One region of the Tepidamorphus sp. 3E244 genome, then DNA from elsewhere that is predicted to be linked to it. Evidence: predicted binding sites of a transcription regulator. Region 1 holds the regulator's gene; the other holds the start of a gene.

The links. The regulator PhoB, encoded in region 1, activates phosphate uptake and scavenging genes when phosphate is short. The targets are predictions, from matches to a motif close to TGTCATNNANCTGTCAT.
Region 2: ACKTEK_RS14570 (NAD-glutamate dehydrogenase) is a predicted target of PhoB. The motif match lies at 3,711-3,727, and genes of this name have one in related genera.

What each region holds. Positions count from the first base shown of each region.
Region 1 is NZ_JBJXCY010000001.1:168,852-176,109, forward strand. Features, by position in the region: gene pstC (phosphate ABC transporter permease subunit PstC) at 1-155, shown strand, start outside; gene pstA (phosphate ABC transporter permease PstA) at 152-1,504, shown strand; gene pstB (phosphate ABC transporter ATP-binding protein PstB) at 1,595-2,371, shown strand; gene phoU (phosphate signaling complex protein PhoU) at 2,401-3,120, shown strand; gene phoB (phosphate regulon transcriptional regulator PhoB) at 3,153-3,851, shown strand; gene ACKTEK_RS00785 (GcrA family cell cycle regulator) at 3,914-4,405, opposite strand; gene ACKTEK_RS00790 (aspartate aminotransferase family protein) at 4,850-6,046, shown strand; gene argF (ornithine carbamoyltransferase) at 6,043-6,957, shown strand; gene ACKTEK_RS00800 (Hsp33 family molecular chaperone) at 6,954-7,258, shown strand, end outside.
Region 2 is NZ_JBJXCY010000002.1:1,226,700-1,233,957, forward strand. Features, by position in the region: gene ACKTEK_RS14570 (NAD-glutamate dehydrogenase) at 1-3,541, opposite strand, end outside; gene ACKTEK_RS14575 (peroxidase-related enzyme) at 3,762-4,328, shown strand; gene ACKTEK_RS14580 (oxaloacetate decarboxylase) at 4,338-5,174, opposite strand; gene ACKTEK_RS14585 (xanthine dehydrogenase family protein molybdopterin-binding subunit) at 5,232-7,258, opposite strand, start outside.

The sequences.
Region 1 (7,258 bases):
TGAAGATCGTCAGTCAGCTGACCGGCGACACCGAGTTCGCCTCGCCCGAAACGCTCGTCGCCTTCGCGCTTGGCCTGTCGCTCTTCGTCGTGACGCTGTGCCTCAACATCGTCGCGCTCTTTGTCGTCCGCAAATACCGGGAACAGTACGAATGACCGAGATTTCCGCTTCCGTCCCGGTGACGACCGGCGAAATGAGCAAGCCGCGCCGCCGCGATATCGGCCTCAAGCGCCGCTACGCCGCCGAACGCCGCTTCAAGATGATGGGTATCGGCGCGGTGTCGATTGCCGTGCTGGCGCTCGTCTTCCTGCTGATCTCGATCCTGTCGAATGGCCTCAGCGCCTTTTCGCAGACGTTCCTGCAGTTCGACGTCACGCTGGATTCCGGCACGCTCGACAAGAAGGGCAATGCCAACCCCAGCGAGATGGCGAAGGTCAGCACGATCGGTTACGGCAACTTCCTGCGCAAGGAACTGGTCGCCGCGCTGGAGCGCAACAAAATCGACACGGGCGGCCTGTCGGACAAGGACATCGCCGGCCTGCTGTCGAAGGAAGCCCCGGCCCAGCTGCGCGACCGCGTGCTGGCCGATCCGGGCCTGCTCAACCAGACCATCTCCTTCAAGACCTACGCCAACGGCCGCGTCGACGGCTACTACAAGGACCGCGTGAGCATGGCGAGCGCGGAACTCGACAGCAACATCAGCCCCGGCCAGCTGCAGCTTGCCGATCGGATGCGCGATGCCGGAATGCTGACCATCGGCTTCAACTGGGGCTTCCTGACAGGCCCGGATGCCTCCGAGCTGCGCCCGGAAGCCGCGGGCCTCGGCATCGCGATCATCGGCTCCGCCTACATGATGCTGCTGGTGCTCGCCATGTCGCTGCCGCTGGGCGTTGCCGCCTCGATCTATCTTGAGGAATTCGCGCCGACCAACCGGTTCACCGACCTGATCGAGGTGAACATCAACAACCTCGCGGCCGTGCCCTCCATCGTGTTCGGCCTGCTCGGCCTTGCGATCTTCATCAACTTCGCCGGCCTGCCGCAGTCCGCGCCCATCGTCGGCGCCCTGGTGCTTACGCTGATGACGCTGCCGACGATCATCATCGCGACGCGCGCTGCCCTCAAGGCCGTACCGCCCTCGGTGCGCGAAGGCGCGCTCGGCATCGGTGCATCGCGCATGCAGATGGTGTTCCACCACGTCCTGCCGCTGGCCATGCCCGGCATCCTGACCGGCACAATCATCGGCCTGGCGCAGGCGCTGGGTGAAACTGCGCCGCTGCTGCTGATCGGCATGGTCGCCTTCGTGCGCGACTTCCCCGATGCGCCGCCGGAAGGCTTCTTCGATCCGGCAGCCGCCCTGCCGGTGCAGGTCTACAACTGGACGCAGCGCGCCGACCCGGCCTTCGTGGAGCGGGCGTCCGGTGCCATCATCGTGCTGCTTGTGTTCCTCTTCATGATGAACCTCGCAGCCATTCTTCTTCGCCGCCGGTTTGAGCGCCGCTGGTAGTCTGTCGCAATCAAGTTCGATTTGAGTGGGAGCACGTCAATGAGCGTCGCCGAGGCAAAACCGAAATCCTACGAGAAGTGGGAAACCGTGATGACCGGGCCGAAGCCCGACAACATCAAGATGCACACGAAGGACGTGTCGGTTTTCTACGGCGCGAAGCAGGCCCTGTTCGACGTGGCGCTGGACGTCGGCGACCGCGAAGTGACGGCGCTGATCGGCCCGTCGGGCTGCGGCAAGTCCACCTACCTGCGCTGCCTCAACCGGATGAACGACACCATCGACATCTGCCGCGTCACGGGCACGATCGAGCTTGAGGGCGAGAACATCTACGACCCCGCCGTCGACGTTGTGGAACTGCGCGCCCGCGTCGGCATGGTGTTCCAGAAGCCGAACCCCTTCGCCAAGTCGATCTACGACAACGTCGCATATGGCCCGCGCATTCACGGGCTGGCCCGCAACAAGTCGGACCTCGACGATATCGTCGTCTCCAGCCTCAAGAAGGCCGGGCTCTACAACGAGGTGTCGGACCGCCTGCACGAACCTGGCACCGGCCTGTCCGGCGGCCAGCAGCAGCGCCTCTGCATTGCGCGCGCCATTGCCGTGAACCCGGAAGTCATCCTCATGGACGAGCCGTGCTCGGCACTCGACCCGATCGCCACGGCCCGCGTCGAGGAACTGATCGACGAACTGCGCGAGAACTATTCCATCGTCATCGTCACGCACTCGATGCAGCAGGCGGCCCGCGTCTCGCAGCGCACGGCCTTCTTCCACCTCGGCATTCTCGTCGAGGTCGGTGACACCGACCGCATGTTCACCAATCCGCAGGATCAGCGGACGCAGGACTACATTACCGGCCGCTTCGGCTGATAGAATGTTGAAGGGAACGGAGAGCTCCCATGACCGAACACATCGTCACGCGATACGACAACGAGCTGCGTGAGCTGGCCGTCCTCATCACGCAGATGGGCGGGCTGTGCGAAAAGGCGCTGACCGACGCGATGACCTCGCTTCAGCGGCAGGACGCGGAACTCGCGCAGACCGTGCGAGACGAAGACGACAAGATCGACGATCTCGAACGTGAGGTCGAAGAGCGCGCCATCCAGATGATCGCGCGCCGCCAGCCGATGGCCAGCGACCTGCGCGAGATCGTCGCCGCGGTGAAGATCGCCGCCGACCTGGAGCGTATCGGCGACCTCGCCAAGAACATCGCCAAGCGTGTCATCGCGCTGCAGGACCAGAGTCAGCCCAAGCAGATCGTGCGCGGCCTCGACCACATTTCCGAGATCGCCCTTCACCAGCTGAAGGACGTGCTGGACGCCTATACCGGCCGTGACGCCGTCAAGGCGCTCGCCGTGTGGGAGCGCGACAGCGATCTCGACGCTGTCTACACCTCGATCTTCCGCGAACTGCTGACCTACATGATGGAGGATCCGCGCAACATCACGCTGTGCACCCATCTGCTGTTCGCAGCCAAGAACATCGAGCGCATCGGTGACCACGCGACCAACATCGCGGAAAACATCCACTACGTCGCAACCGGTGAGACCATCGCCATGGACCGTCCCAAGAGCGATGAATCCTCCATGACGACCGTTGAAGAAGGATCCGACGATTGAGCGCCCCGCTCCGCGTCGACGAACCCGCGCAGATGACCGCCACCATTCTCATAGTCGAAGACGAGGAAGCCCTGACCCTCATGCTTCGCTATAATCTGGAGGCCGAGGGTTTCCGGGTGGAATCCGTGGCGCGCGGCGACGAGGCGGAAACGCGCCTGAAGGAATGGACGCCGGACCTGCTGCTGCTGGACTGGATGCTGCCGGGGCTCTCCGGCATCGAGCTTTGCCGCAGACTGCGCGCGCGCACCGAGACGCAGCGCCTGCCGGTCATCATGCTGACCGCGCGCGGCGAGGAGAGCGAGCGTATTCGCGGGCTTTCCACAGGGGCCGACGACTATGTCGTGAAGCCGTTCTCGATCCCCGAGCTGATGGTGCGCATCAAGGCCATGCTGCGCCGGACACGGCCCGAGCTGATGTCCGACATCCTGTCTGCCGGTGACATCGTGCTCAACCGCGAGACGCACCGCGTCGAGCGGGCCGGGCGCGAGATCCACCTCGGGCCGACCGAGTTCCGCCTGCTGGAATTCCTGATGCGCGCGCCCGGTCGCGTCTTCTCGCGCGAGCAATTGCTCGATGGCGTGTGGGGTCGCGACGTCTATGTCGACGAGCGCACCGTCGATGTGCATGTCGGCCGCCTGCGCAAGGCGATCAACCGCGCCCGCGCCAAGGACCCGATCCGCACCGTGCGCGGGACAGGCTACGCCTTTGACGAACGGTTTGCGGCCGCCTGAGGGGCGGCCGCTGAAGTCGTTTTCGGATTTTCCATCACGCCCAACCGGGCGATGAACGCGGCCTAGCTGCGACGGCGGTCGCTGCTCGGCTGGAAGGCGACCTTCGCGTGATCGTCGCAATAGGGCCCGCCGGGGCCGGAATGACGCCCGCAGAAATAGAAGTCCTCGCGGGTTGGATCGCCCACCGGCCACTTGCAGCGATGCTCGTTCAGATCGAGGATCGTGGCACGCTCGGCCTCGGGAATGACGATCTCTTCCAGGACAGGACGCGGCGTCACCACCGGCTGCGGAGCGGCCTCGGGCTCCATGCGCAGTGCGGCGTTGCCGGAAAATTGCGGGACACGCGCCGTCGGCTTCGCCGGGCGCGGCTTGGCGCGCGGGCGCTGTGTTGTGGTGCGGGTGCTCTTGGCGCGCCCGGCCAGGCCAAGGCGATGCACCTTGCCGATCACCGCGTTGCGCGTGACGCCGCCCAGTTCCGCCGCGATCTGGCTTGCGCTCAGCCCGTCGGCCCACAGTTTCTTGAGCAACTCGACCCGTTCGTCAGTCCAACTCATGGAAAAATGCTCCTCGCCGCTTTCTGGCGGTGGCAGCTGACCCCTGGATAGAATCCGTCCCCGTCCGCGATCCGTACACGATCACGCCAGAACGAAAGCTTGAGGCTGAAACTGTCCGCCGCACAATATGTAGTGTGCTTTATTCAAAACTTAACGCATCGCCGGACTCCGCTGCAAGAGTCCGAAATGCAACACATGCTCTTATCCCCAGAACTTGGCCGGAACATGGAATCGACGGTGGAGAACCTGCTTTATCCGCTTCGTGCGGTCTGATTGACTTGACGTGCTCAACAAATAAAATGTGGGGCAATGCTGCGCCGCCCGCCGGGGCGGCGTCTTTCGTTTCAGGGCCTTTTCGGCCCGGAACTGGACGGTCCGCACGCCGCGCCCATCCCGTTGAAACGGGGTCGCGTGGCGTGCGGACCGTGGAGTGGAGGATTACCCGTGGTCACAGCGATCCTGCCGACCTATGCCCGTGCCGAACTCGCTTTCGAGCGGGGCGAGGGCGCGCGCGTCTACACGGTCGATGGAGAGGAGTTTCTCGATTTCTCTGCCGGCATCGCGGTCAATTCCCTCGGCCATGCCCACCCGCACCTCGTTGCGGCGCTGAACGAGCAGGCCGGCAAGCTCTGGCACACGTCCAACGCGTACCGCATTCCCCAGCAGGAGCGTCTTGCCGAGCGACTGCGCGAGGCGACCTTCGCCGACACGATGTTCTTCACCAATTCCGGCACCGAGGCCATCGAGTGCGCGGTGAAGATGGCGCGGCGCTATCATTTCTCCAAGGGCGCGCCCGAGCGGTTCCGTCTCATCACCTTCGAGGGCGCCTTCCACGGGCGCACGCTGGCTGCGATCGCCGCCGGCGGGCAGGCCAAGTACCTGGAAGGCTTCGGCCCGGCGACGCAGGGCTTCGACCAGGTGCCGTTCGGCGACCTCGACGCCGTGCGCAAGGCCATCGGCCCGGAGACCGCCGGCATCCTCATCGAGCCGATCCAGGGCGAGGGGGGGCTGCGCGTTGCCCCGCCGCAGCTCCTGCGGGACCTGCGCGCACTGTGCGACGAGCACGGCCTGCTGCTGATCTTCGACGAGATCCAGTGCGGCGTGGCGCGCACCGGCCATCTGTTCGCCCACGAGGCGAGCGGCGTGACGCCCGACATCATGGCCATCGCCAAGGGCATCGGCGGCGGATTCCCCATCGGGGCATGCCTTGCCACAGAAGAAGCCGGATCCGGCATGGTCGCCGGCACGCACGGCTCCACCTTTGGCGGCAATCCGCTGGCTTGTGCCGTCGGCAACGCGGTGCTGGACGTGGTGCTGGAAGATGGATTCCTGGAGCGCGTGCAGAACATCGGCCTGCGGCTGCGCCAGGGCCTTGCCGAACTTCAGGACGCCCATCCCGGTGCCATCGCCGAAATTCGTGGCGACGGGCTGATGCTCGGCATTCGCTGCAATTCGGTCGAGAACCGCGCGGTTCTTGCCGCGCTGCGCGATGAAAGGATGCTGGCGGTTGCCGCCGGCGACAATGTCGTGCGCCTTCTGCCGCCTCTGGTCATCGACGAGAACGATGTGGCCGACGCGCTTGCGCGCCTCGACCGTGCCTTCACGGTTGCGGAATCGGCGCTGACGGGAGATGCGGCATGAACGCACCCCGTCACTTTCTCGATCTTCACGAACTCTCCGCCGACGAGCTTCGGGTGATCCTCGACGCCGGTCACCAGATCAAGGCCAATGGCCCCGAGGAAAAGCCGCTGGTCGGCAAGGCGCTCGCCATGATCTTCGAGCGCCCCTCCACGCGCACGCGCGTGTCCTTTGATGTGGGCATGCGCCAGCTCGGCGGCGAAACGCTCTATCTCTCCGCCGACGAGATGCAGCTTGGTCGCGGCGAAACCATCGCGGATACCGCCCGCGTTCTATCGCGCTATGTAGATGCCATCATGATCCGCATTCTCGACCACGCAGCGCTCAAGGAACTGGCGACCCACGCCACCATTCCGGTCATCAACGGCCTGACGCGCGACAGCCATCCCTGCCAGATCATGGCCGACGTGATGACCTTCGAGGAGCACAAGGGCCCCATCCGTGGCCGCACGGTCGCGTGGACCGGCGACAGCAACAACGTCACCGCGTCCTGGGTGCATGCCGCCCAGCGCTTCGACTTTGCGTTGCGGATCGCGGCGCCCGCCGAGCTTGGCCCGGAAGATGAACTCATGGACTGGGCGCGCAGCAACGGAGCGGATGTCTCCGTGACGCAGGACCCGTTCGAGGCGGTCGATGGCGTGGATTGCGTCGTCACCGACACGTGGGTTTCCATGGGCGATACCGAAGGCCAGCGCCGACACAACATGCTCAAGCCTTATCAGGTCAACGACAAGCTGATGCAGGCTGCCGATTCCGGCGCGATCTTCATGCACTGCCTGCCCGCCCACCGCGGCGAGGAGGTGACGGATTCCGTTATCGACGGGCCGCAGTCTGTCGTCTTCGACGAGGCCGAAAACCGCATGCACGCGCAGAAGGGCATTCTGGCGTGGTGTCTGGGGCAGGCCTCCGCGTGACCGGAATCGCACAGGCATACGCATCCCGGCCGGGTCTTCCGGAAGACAACTACATTCAGCCCTTTGCGGTTGAGGCGCTCGACGTGCGCGGTCGTCTGGTCCGCATCGGCCCGGAACTCGACCGCATCATCCGCCGCCACGGCTACCCGCATTCGGTGTCGCGGCTGCTGGCGGAAGCCGTCGCGCTCACCGCATTGCTCGGCACGTCGCTGAAGTTCGACGGGCGCTTCATCGTCCAGACCCAGACGGACGGCGCGGTTTCCATGCTCGTGGTGGACTTCGATACGCCGGACCAGATACG
Region 2 (7,258 bases), on a different contig from region 1:
CGGAATTGTCGATGGCATCGGAATTGACGTGCCCGCCATCGCGCGCGAACGCGATGCGGGCTGGCTGCGTCATGCCGAGATTGGCACCTTCGCCGACGACCTTCACGCGCATGTCGTCGCTGGTGATGCGGATGGCGTCGTTGGCCCGGTCGCCGACTTCCTCGTCCGTCTCGAATGGCGCACGCACATAGGTGCCGATGCCGCCGAACCACAGAAGGTCGGCTTCGGCTGCAAGGATCGCCTTCATCACTTCCGCCGGTGTCGCCGTCTTCCCGGTCAGGCCGAGAAGGTCCTTCATTTCCGGTGATAGCGGGATCGCCTTGTCGGCGCGCGAGAACACGCCGCCACCCTTTGAGATCAGCTTCTCGTCGTAGTTCTTCCAGCTCGAACGCGGCAGCTCGAACAGCCGCTTGCGTTCCTCGAATGTCCTGGCCGGGTCCGGGTCCGGATCGATGAAGATGTCGCGGTGATCGAAGGCTGCCAGCAGGCGTATCTGGTCCGACAGCAGCATGCCGTTGCCGAACACGTCGCCCGACATGTCGCCGACGCCGACCACGGTGAAGGGCTGCGACTGGATGTCGATATCCATCTCGCGGAAGTGACGCTTCACCGCTTCCCACGCACCGCGCGCGGTGATGCCCATCTTCTTGTGGTCGTAGCCCGCCGAGCCGCCGGAGGCGAAAGCGTCGTCGAGCCAGAAATCGTGGTTTTCGGAGATCTCGTTGGCGATGTCGGAGAAGGTCGCCGTGCCCTTGTCGGCAGCAACGACGAGATAGGGGTCGTCGCCATCGTGGCGCACGACCTGCTGCGGCGGAATGACCTCGTCACCCTTGATGTTGTCGGTGATGTCCAGCAGCGAACCGATGAACATCTTGTAGCAGGCAATGCCCTCGGCCAACATCGTGTCGCGGTCAGGCGCGATCGGCATCTGCTTGGGCACAAAACCGCCCTTGGAGCCGACAGGCACGATCACCGCGTTCTTCACCTGCTGCGCCTTGACGAGACCCAGCACCTCGGTGCGGAAATCCTGCGGACGGTCGGACCAGCGCAGGCCGCCGCGCGCGATCTCGCCAAAGCGCAGGTGCACGCCCTCGACCCGCGGCGAGTAGACGAAAATTTCGCGGAAGGGCTTCGGCTCCGGCATTTCCTCCACGTTGCGGCTGGCGATCTTGAAGGCGATTGTCTGCGGCGTGGAGCCGTGCAGGTCGGTCTGGAAATAGTTCGTGCGCAGCATCGAGCGGACGATGTTGGCGAAGCGCCGAACGATCCGGTCGTCGTCGAGGCTGGGCACGGCTTCCAGCGCCGTCTCGATCCGGCCCATGACGTCGCTCGTAGCCTTCTCGCGTGCCTTGCCGGTCTCGATGCCAAGCTTGCTGTCGATGGCAAAGCGCGCGTGAAACAGCGCGACGATATCGCCGGCAATCGCCGCGTGCCGCAGCATCGCGTCCCACATGTAGTCCTGCGAATAGGCAATGCGCACCTGCCGCAGGTAACGGCTGATGGCACGCAGCATGGCAACGTCGCGCCAGCCGATGCCGGCGCGGATGACGAGCCCGTTGTAGCCGTCGTTTTCCGCCTGCCCCTGGATGATCGCGAGGAAGGCGTCGGTCAGCAGGCCGCCATGCTTGTCGAGGTCGACGTCCTCGCCATCGGCGCGGTCGATCAGCATGTCGTGCAGGTAGACCGGTTCGCCGTCCTCGCCGTTCATGCGCTCAAGCTCGAAGGACTGCTCCGAGATGACACGGAAGCCCATGTTCTCCAGCACCGGCACGCGCTCGGAAAGCGCGATGGGGCTGTCGAGATTGAACACCTTCAGCGTGATGCGGCAGGGCGGGCCTTCCGGCGAGGGCAGGAAGCGGATCGCCAGCGGCTGGCCCGGTGTCAGCCGTTCCAGCGTGACGATGTCATCGACGGCCTGCTCGGCCGAAAATGTCTCCTGGTAGGCGACGGGGAAGGCGGTGCCGTAGCGGTCCTGGAGGTCCTGGCTCTTCAGCGCTTCGTACTGGCCCGACAGCGCGTCGGTCAGCCCGTCGCGCCAAGAGCGCGCAATGCGCGCGACTTCGGCTTCCAGTTCGCTCTGGTCCGGTTCGGGCGTTTCGCCCTCGGTGCGCCCGATGATGTAGTGGACGCGCGCGAGCGTGCCTTCCGGGAAGGCCGGATAGTAGGCCGAAACGCGCCCGGCATAGACGCGCGCGAGATACTCGCCGACCTTGCGCCGCACCTCCGAATTGTACCGGTCGCGCGGCACGTAGACGATGACCGACACGAACCGGTCGAACTTGTCGGCGCGCGACAGCACGCGGATGCGCGGGCGCTCCGAGAGGTTGTGGATCGCGATGGCGAAGGATTTCAGCGTCTCGGCATCGATCTGGAACAGCTCGTCGCGCGGGAAGGAATCCAGCACGTTGAGCATGCCCTTGCCGGAATGGCTCTCGGGGTCGTAGCCCGCCTCCTCCATCACCTTGGCGGCCTTGCGCCGCAGGTAGGGGATCGAGGACACCGCCTTGTGGTAGGCGCTGGACGTGTAGAGGCCGATGATGCGCAGCTCGCCGTCCAGATTGCCCTCATCGTCAAACTGCTTCACGCCGATATAGTCGAGATAGACGCGGCGGTGGACGGTGGACTTCACGTTCGCCTTGGTGACGATCAGCGGCACCGGCTGGTTCAGGAAGGCGCGGATTTCCGGCGTATAGGTCACGAATTCGCGCCCGCGCCGCAGCACCTTCACGTCCGGGTCGCGCAGCAGGCCAAGGCCCGCGGCCGTGCCGCTGTCCACCTTCTCGGTGCGGGCCTTCTCGGTGCTGCCGCTGAAGTCGTAGCGGCGCATCCCGAGAAAGGTGAAGTTGTTGTCGCGCAGCCATTCCAGGAACTGCACGGCTTCCGCGATGTCCTCCACCGGGATCGGCGGCGGGTTCTCGCGATAGCGCTTCAGCGCCTCGTCGAGATGGGACAGCATCGGCCGCCAGTCGGCGACGCAGTGGCGCACGTCCTCGAAGATTTCGCGCAGCGCCTTGGTGAGATCCTTGCGCAGCAGGTCGGAATCGATCCGCGAGACATGAATCTGGATGTAGCTTTCGAGGTGTTCCTTGTCCTTGCCGGAGCTGCCACGCTTGCCGTGGACGTTCTTGACCTTGCCCTTGCCGTCGCGGTCGAGCGCCATGATCGGGTGCAGCACGAGCTGCACATCGAGACCGCGCTCGTTGAGTTCCGCCATCGCCGAATCGAGCAGAAAGGGCATGTTCTCGTTGACGATCTCGATGATCGTCACGTCGTCGAGCGCGCGGTTGCCCTCTTCCGTGTCCGGGTTGAAGACATGGACGATCGTGCTGCCGGGCTTGAATTCGTTGGCGTGGGCGAATGTCTCGCGCGCGACATCGACCAGTTCGTCCGCCGTGTAGGCTGACAGGTCCTCGAGCGGTGCACCGGAGAACAACGTGCGAGTGAAGCTTTCGAGCGCTTCGGCCTGCTTGCCCTTGCCACCAAGCTTGCCGACGACTTCGCCGATGAGCGCGTTCTTCCGCTCGACGTCACGATGCGGCATGTCATCCCCCTTCCAGGCACGTCCGGTCCGCTTTTCGCGGATTAGCCCGGTCACCGGCAAAATCGGCGAACCGGTTCGTTTTGTCGCTAGTCTTGCGCTCTTGGCCGGTGCTTGTCGAGATGTTCGGGATACACTTGCCGGACACGCAGGCGCATGGTCGTCTGGGTTCGGTACAACTGGATGACGGTCGCATCCGTTCCGACATGATTGCGAGAAAGCCATGACGAAATCCCCCATTGCGCTCGATCTGCAGGCAGAAGCGCCCCTGACAGAGCGGCAGGAAGCCTATTTCGCCAAATGCGAGGAAAAGCTCGGCATGGTGCCGAACGTGCTGAAGGCCTACGCCTTCTCGCCGGTGAAGCTGCAGGCCTTCGCCGACATGTATAACGACCTGATGCTGGGCGATTCCGGGCTGTCCAAGCTGGAGCGCGAGATGATCGCCGTCGTCGTCTCCTCCGCCAACCACTGCTACTACTGCCTCACGGCGCACGGCGCGGCAGTGCGGCAACTCTCCGGCGACCCGGAGCTTGGCGAGCTGATGGTGATGAACTGGCGCGCCGCCGATCTCGACGCGCGCCAGACCGCGATGCTGGAATTCGCCTGGAAGCTGACGCGCGAGCCGGACGCCATTATCGAGGCAGACCGGCAGGCCCTGCGCGATGCCGGCTTCTCCGACCGTGACATCTGGGACATCGCCTCGGTGATCGGCTTCTTCAACATGTCGAACCGGGTGGCCGCTGCTTCCGACATGCGTCCCAACGACGAATATCACGCCATGGCGCGGTAGCTTGTCGGGTCAGGCCTTCTTGCCAGCAGCGCGAAAGATGTCGTCGAGCGTTGAAAACGCCGCCGCTTCGCGCGCGAAGGTGAACGTGCCTTGCCAGAGAATCTCGTTCGCCGCGTCCATCAACCGGCCGTAGACCAGACGCGCAAACGCCGATCCGACGCTGACCCGGCTGACACCGGCCTCGGCCAGGTCCTGCACGCCGAAGACCACGCCGGGCATGCCCATCACCACGTTCACCGGGCAGGACACTGCCGAACACACCGTCCGGATGGTTTCGAGATCCCGCAGGCCCGGCGCATAGACCACGCCGGCGCCGGCAGCCTCGAAGGCCTGCAACCGGCGGATCGTGTCGTCGAGGTCATCGCGCCCCCACAGGAGATTCTCGCTGCGCGCCGTGAACACGAAGTCCCGGTCGAGCGCACGCTCTGCCTCCACCGCGGCCTGTACGCGCTCCACCGCGAGTTCGAACGGGTAGATCGGATCGTCCGGATCGCCGGTGTGATCTTCCAGCGAGCAGCCGGCCAGTCCCGTCGCCGCCGCGGCGATGATGGTTTCGGCGGCAGCCTCCGGGCTGTCACCGAAGCCTTTTTCCATGTCGGCGGAAACCGGGATATTCACCGCCGAGACAAGGTCACGGCAATGGGAGAGGACGGCATCGCGGCCGACAGACCCTTCCGGCAAGCCGAGCGAAAAGGCCAGCCCCGCACTGGTCGTCGCCAGCGCCTTGAAGCCCATTGATTCAAGGATGCGCGCCGACCCGATGTCCCACGGATTGGGAATGACGAATGCGCCGGGCTGTTCGTGCAGCTCACGAAATGTCGGTTCAACTGTCGCCTGTCCGTCCACCGACATCTCTCCCATTCAAAGAACAAAGAGAGAACCTGCCGGAACGGCGGCCTGCGGTCAACCTTGCGCAGCCCGCGCCGCTTGAATCGCGTTCCAGACAGCCATCGGCGTTGCCGGCATGTCGATATGGGTGATGCCGTATTCCCGGTGCAGCGCGTCGACCACCGCGTTGATGACAGACGGCGACGCGCCGATGGCCCCCGCCTCCCCCGCGCCCTTCAGCCCCAGCGGGTTGGTCTTGCAGGGCACGTTGCGGGTGTCGAACACGATGTCGCAGAGGTCGTCGGCGCGCGGCAGGCAATAATCCTGCAACGAAGCCGTGATGAGCTGGCCGCTCTCGTCGTAGACCGTGCGCTCCAGCAGCGCCTGGCCCATGCCCTGCGCGATGCCGCCGTGGATCTGCCCTTCCAGCATCATCGGGTTCACCACGTCCCCGAAATCGTCCAGCACGGTATATTTGACGATCTCGGTCACGCCGGTTTCCGGGTCGACCTCGACTTCCACCACGTGCATCCCATTGGGAAAGGTCGGCGCTTCCGGGGTACGGCCCTCGGTCAGGTCCAGCGGTTCGGGCGCGGCCTTGGCGATGTCACCGAAGGACACCGACTGGTCCGTGCCGACAACCCGCGCCCCGTTTTCAAACAGCTCGACGTCCGCTGCGTCGGCTTCGAGCTTTTCCGACGCAATCTTGCGGATCTGCTCGGCCAGCTTGTCGCCGCCGGCCTTCACCGCCGTGCCGCCGACGGGGATCGAACGCGACCCGCCGGTGCCCGCGCCAAACTTCACCTCGTCCGTATCGCCCTGGATGACGCGCACCGCGTCTGGGGAAATGCCGAGCGCCTGCGAGGCCAGCTGCGCATAGGCCGTGTGGTGGCCCTGCCCGTTGGACTGGGTGCCGATGCGGATGGTGAGGACGCCGTCCTCGCCAAGGGTCAGGCGCGCGCGTTCCTCGCCGCCGCCCGAGCACGCCTCGATGTAGAGCGCGTGCCCGATGCCGCGCAGCTTGCCGCGCTTCTTGGCCTCGCGCAGCCGGGCGCGGAAGCCATTCACGTCGGCCATCTCGAAAGCCTTGTCATGCAGCGCCTTGAACTCGCCGCTGTCGTAGACGCGGCCGATCTTGGTGTCGTGCGGCATTGCGGAGGGGGGAATGTAGTTGCGCTTGCGCAAGGTTGCCGGGTCCAGCCCCATGTCCCGCGCCGCCTTGTCGATCAGGCGCTCGATCAGGTAGGCGGCTTCCGGGCGGCCCGCGCCGCGATACGCATCGCAGGGCACGCAGTTGGTGTAGACGCCGCGCACCCGAAGTCCGATGTTGGGGATCCGGTAGACGCCGGAAATCATCGCCGAGCCATTGGTCGGCACGAAGGCGCCAAGCTGCGAGATGTATCCGCCGATATTGGCGAGCGTGTCGACATCGAGCGCGACGATGCGACCCTTCTCGTCAAAGCCCATACGCGCCTTCGAAATGTGGTCGCGGCCATGATAATCGGCGAGGAAATGGTCGCTGCGGTCAGCGATCCAGGCAACCTTGCGGCCGGTCTTTTCCGCCGCGATCAGCACCAGCGAATACTCCCGGTAGCAGAAATACTTCGTGCCGAACCCGCCGCCCACGTCCGGCGTGATAATGCGGAAACGCTCCTTCGGCAGGTCGAAGATGACCCCCGCGATCACGTTCAGCAGCAGGTGGACGCCCTGCGAACTGGCCTCCAGCACGTAGCGCCCGGTGTCTTCCTCTATGGAACCGATGGCGCCGCGCGTCTCCATGAAGTTGGTGACGACGCGGTTGTTCACCAGTTCGATTTCTGCAACCTGCGCCGCGCCGTCGAGGGCTTGTGCCGCGCCTTCGCGGTCGCCGCTGTGGAAGTCGAACGCGATATTGCCGGGCGCATGGTCGTGGATGACCGGCGCACCGTCCGCCGTGGCAGAAGGCATGTTGGCGGCGACGTCCAGCGCCTTGTAGTCGACGAACAGCGCTTCCGCGCCGTCGCGCGCCTGCGCCTCGGTTTCCGCAACGACCACCGCGACCGTGTCGCCGACGAAACGCACCCGACTTTCGGGCAGCACCCGGAACTCGGGGATCGTGATCG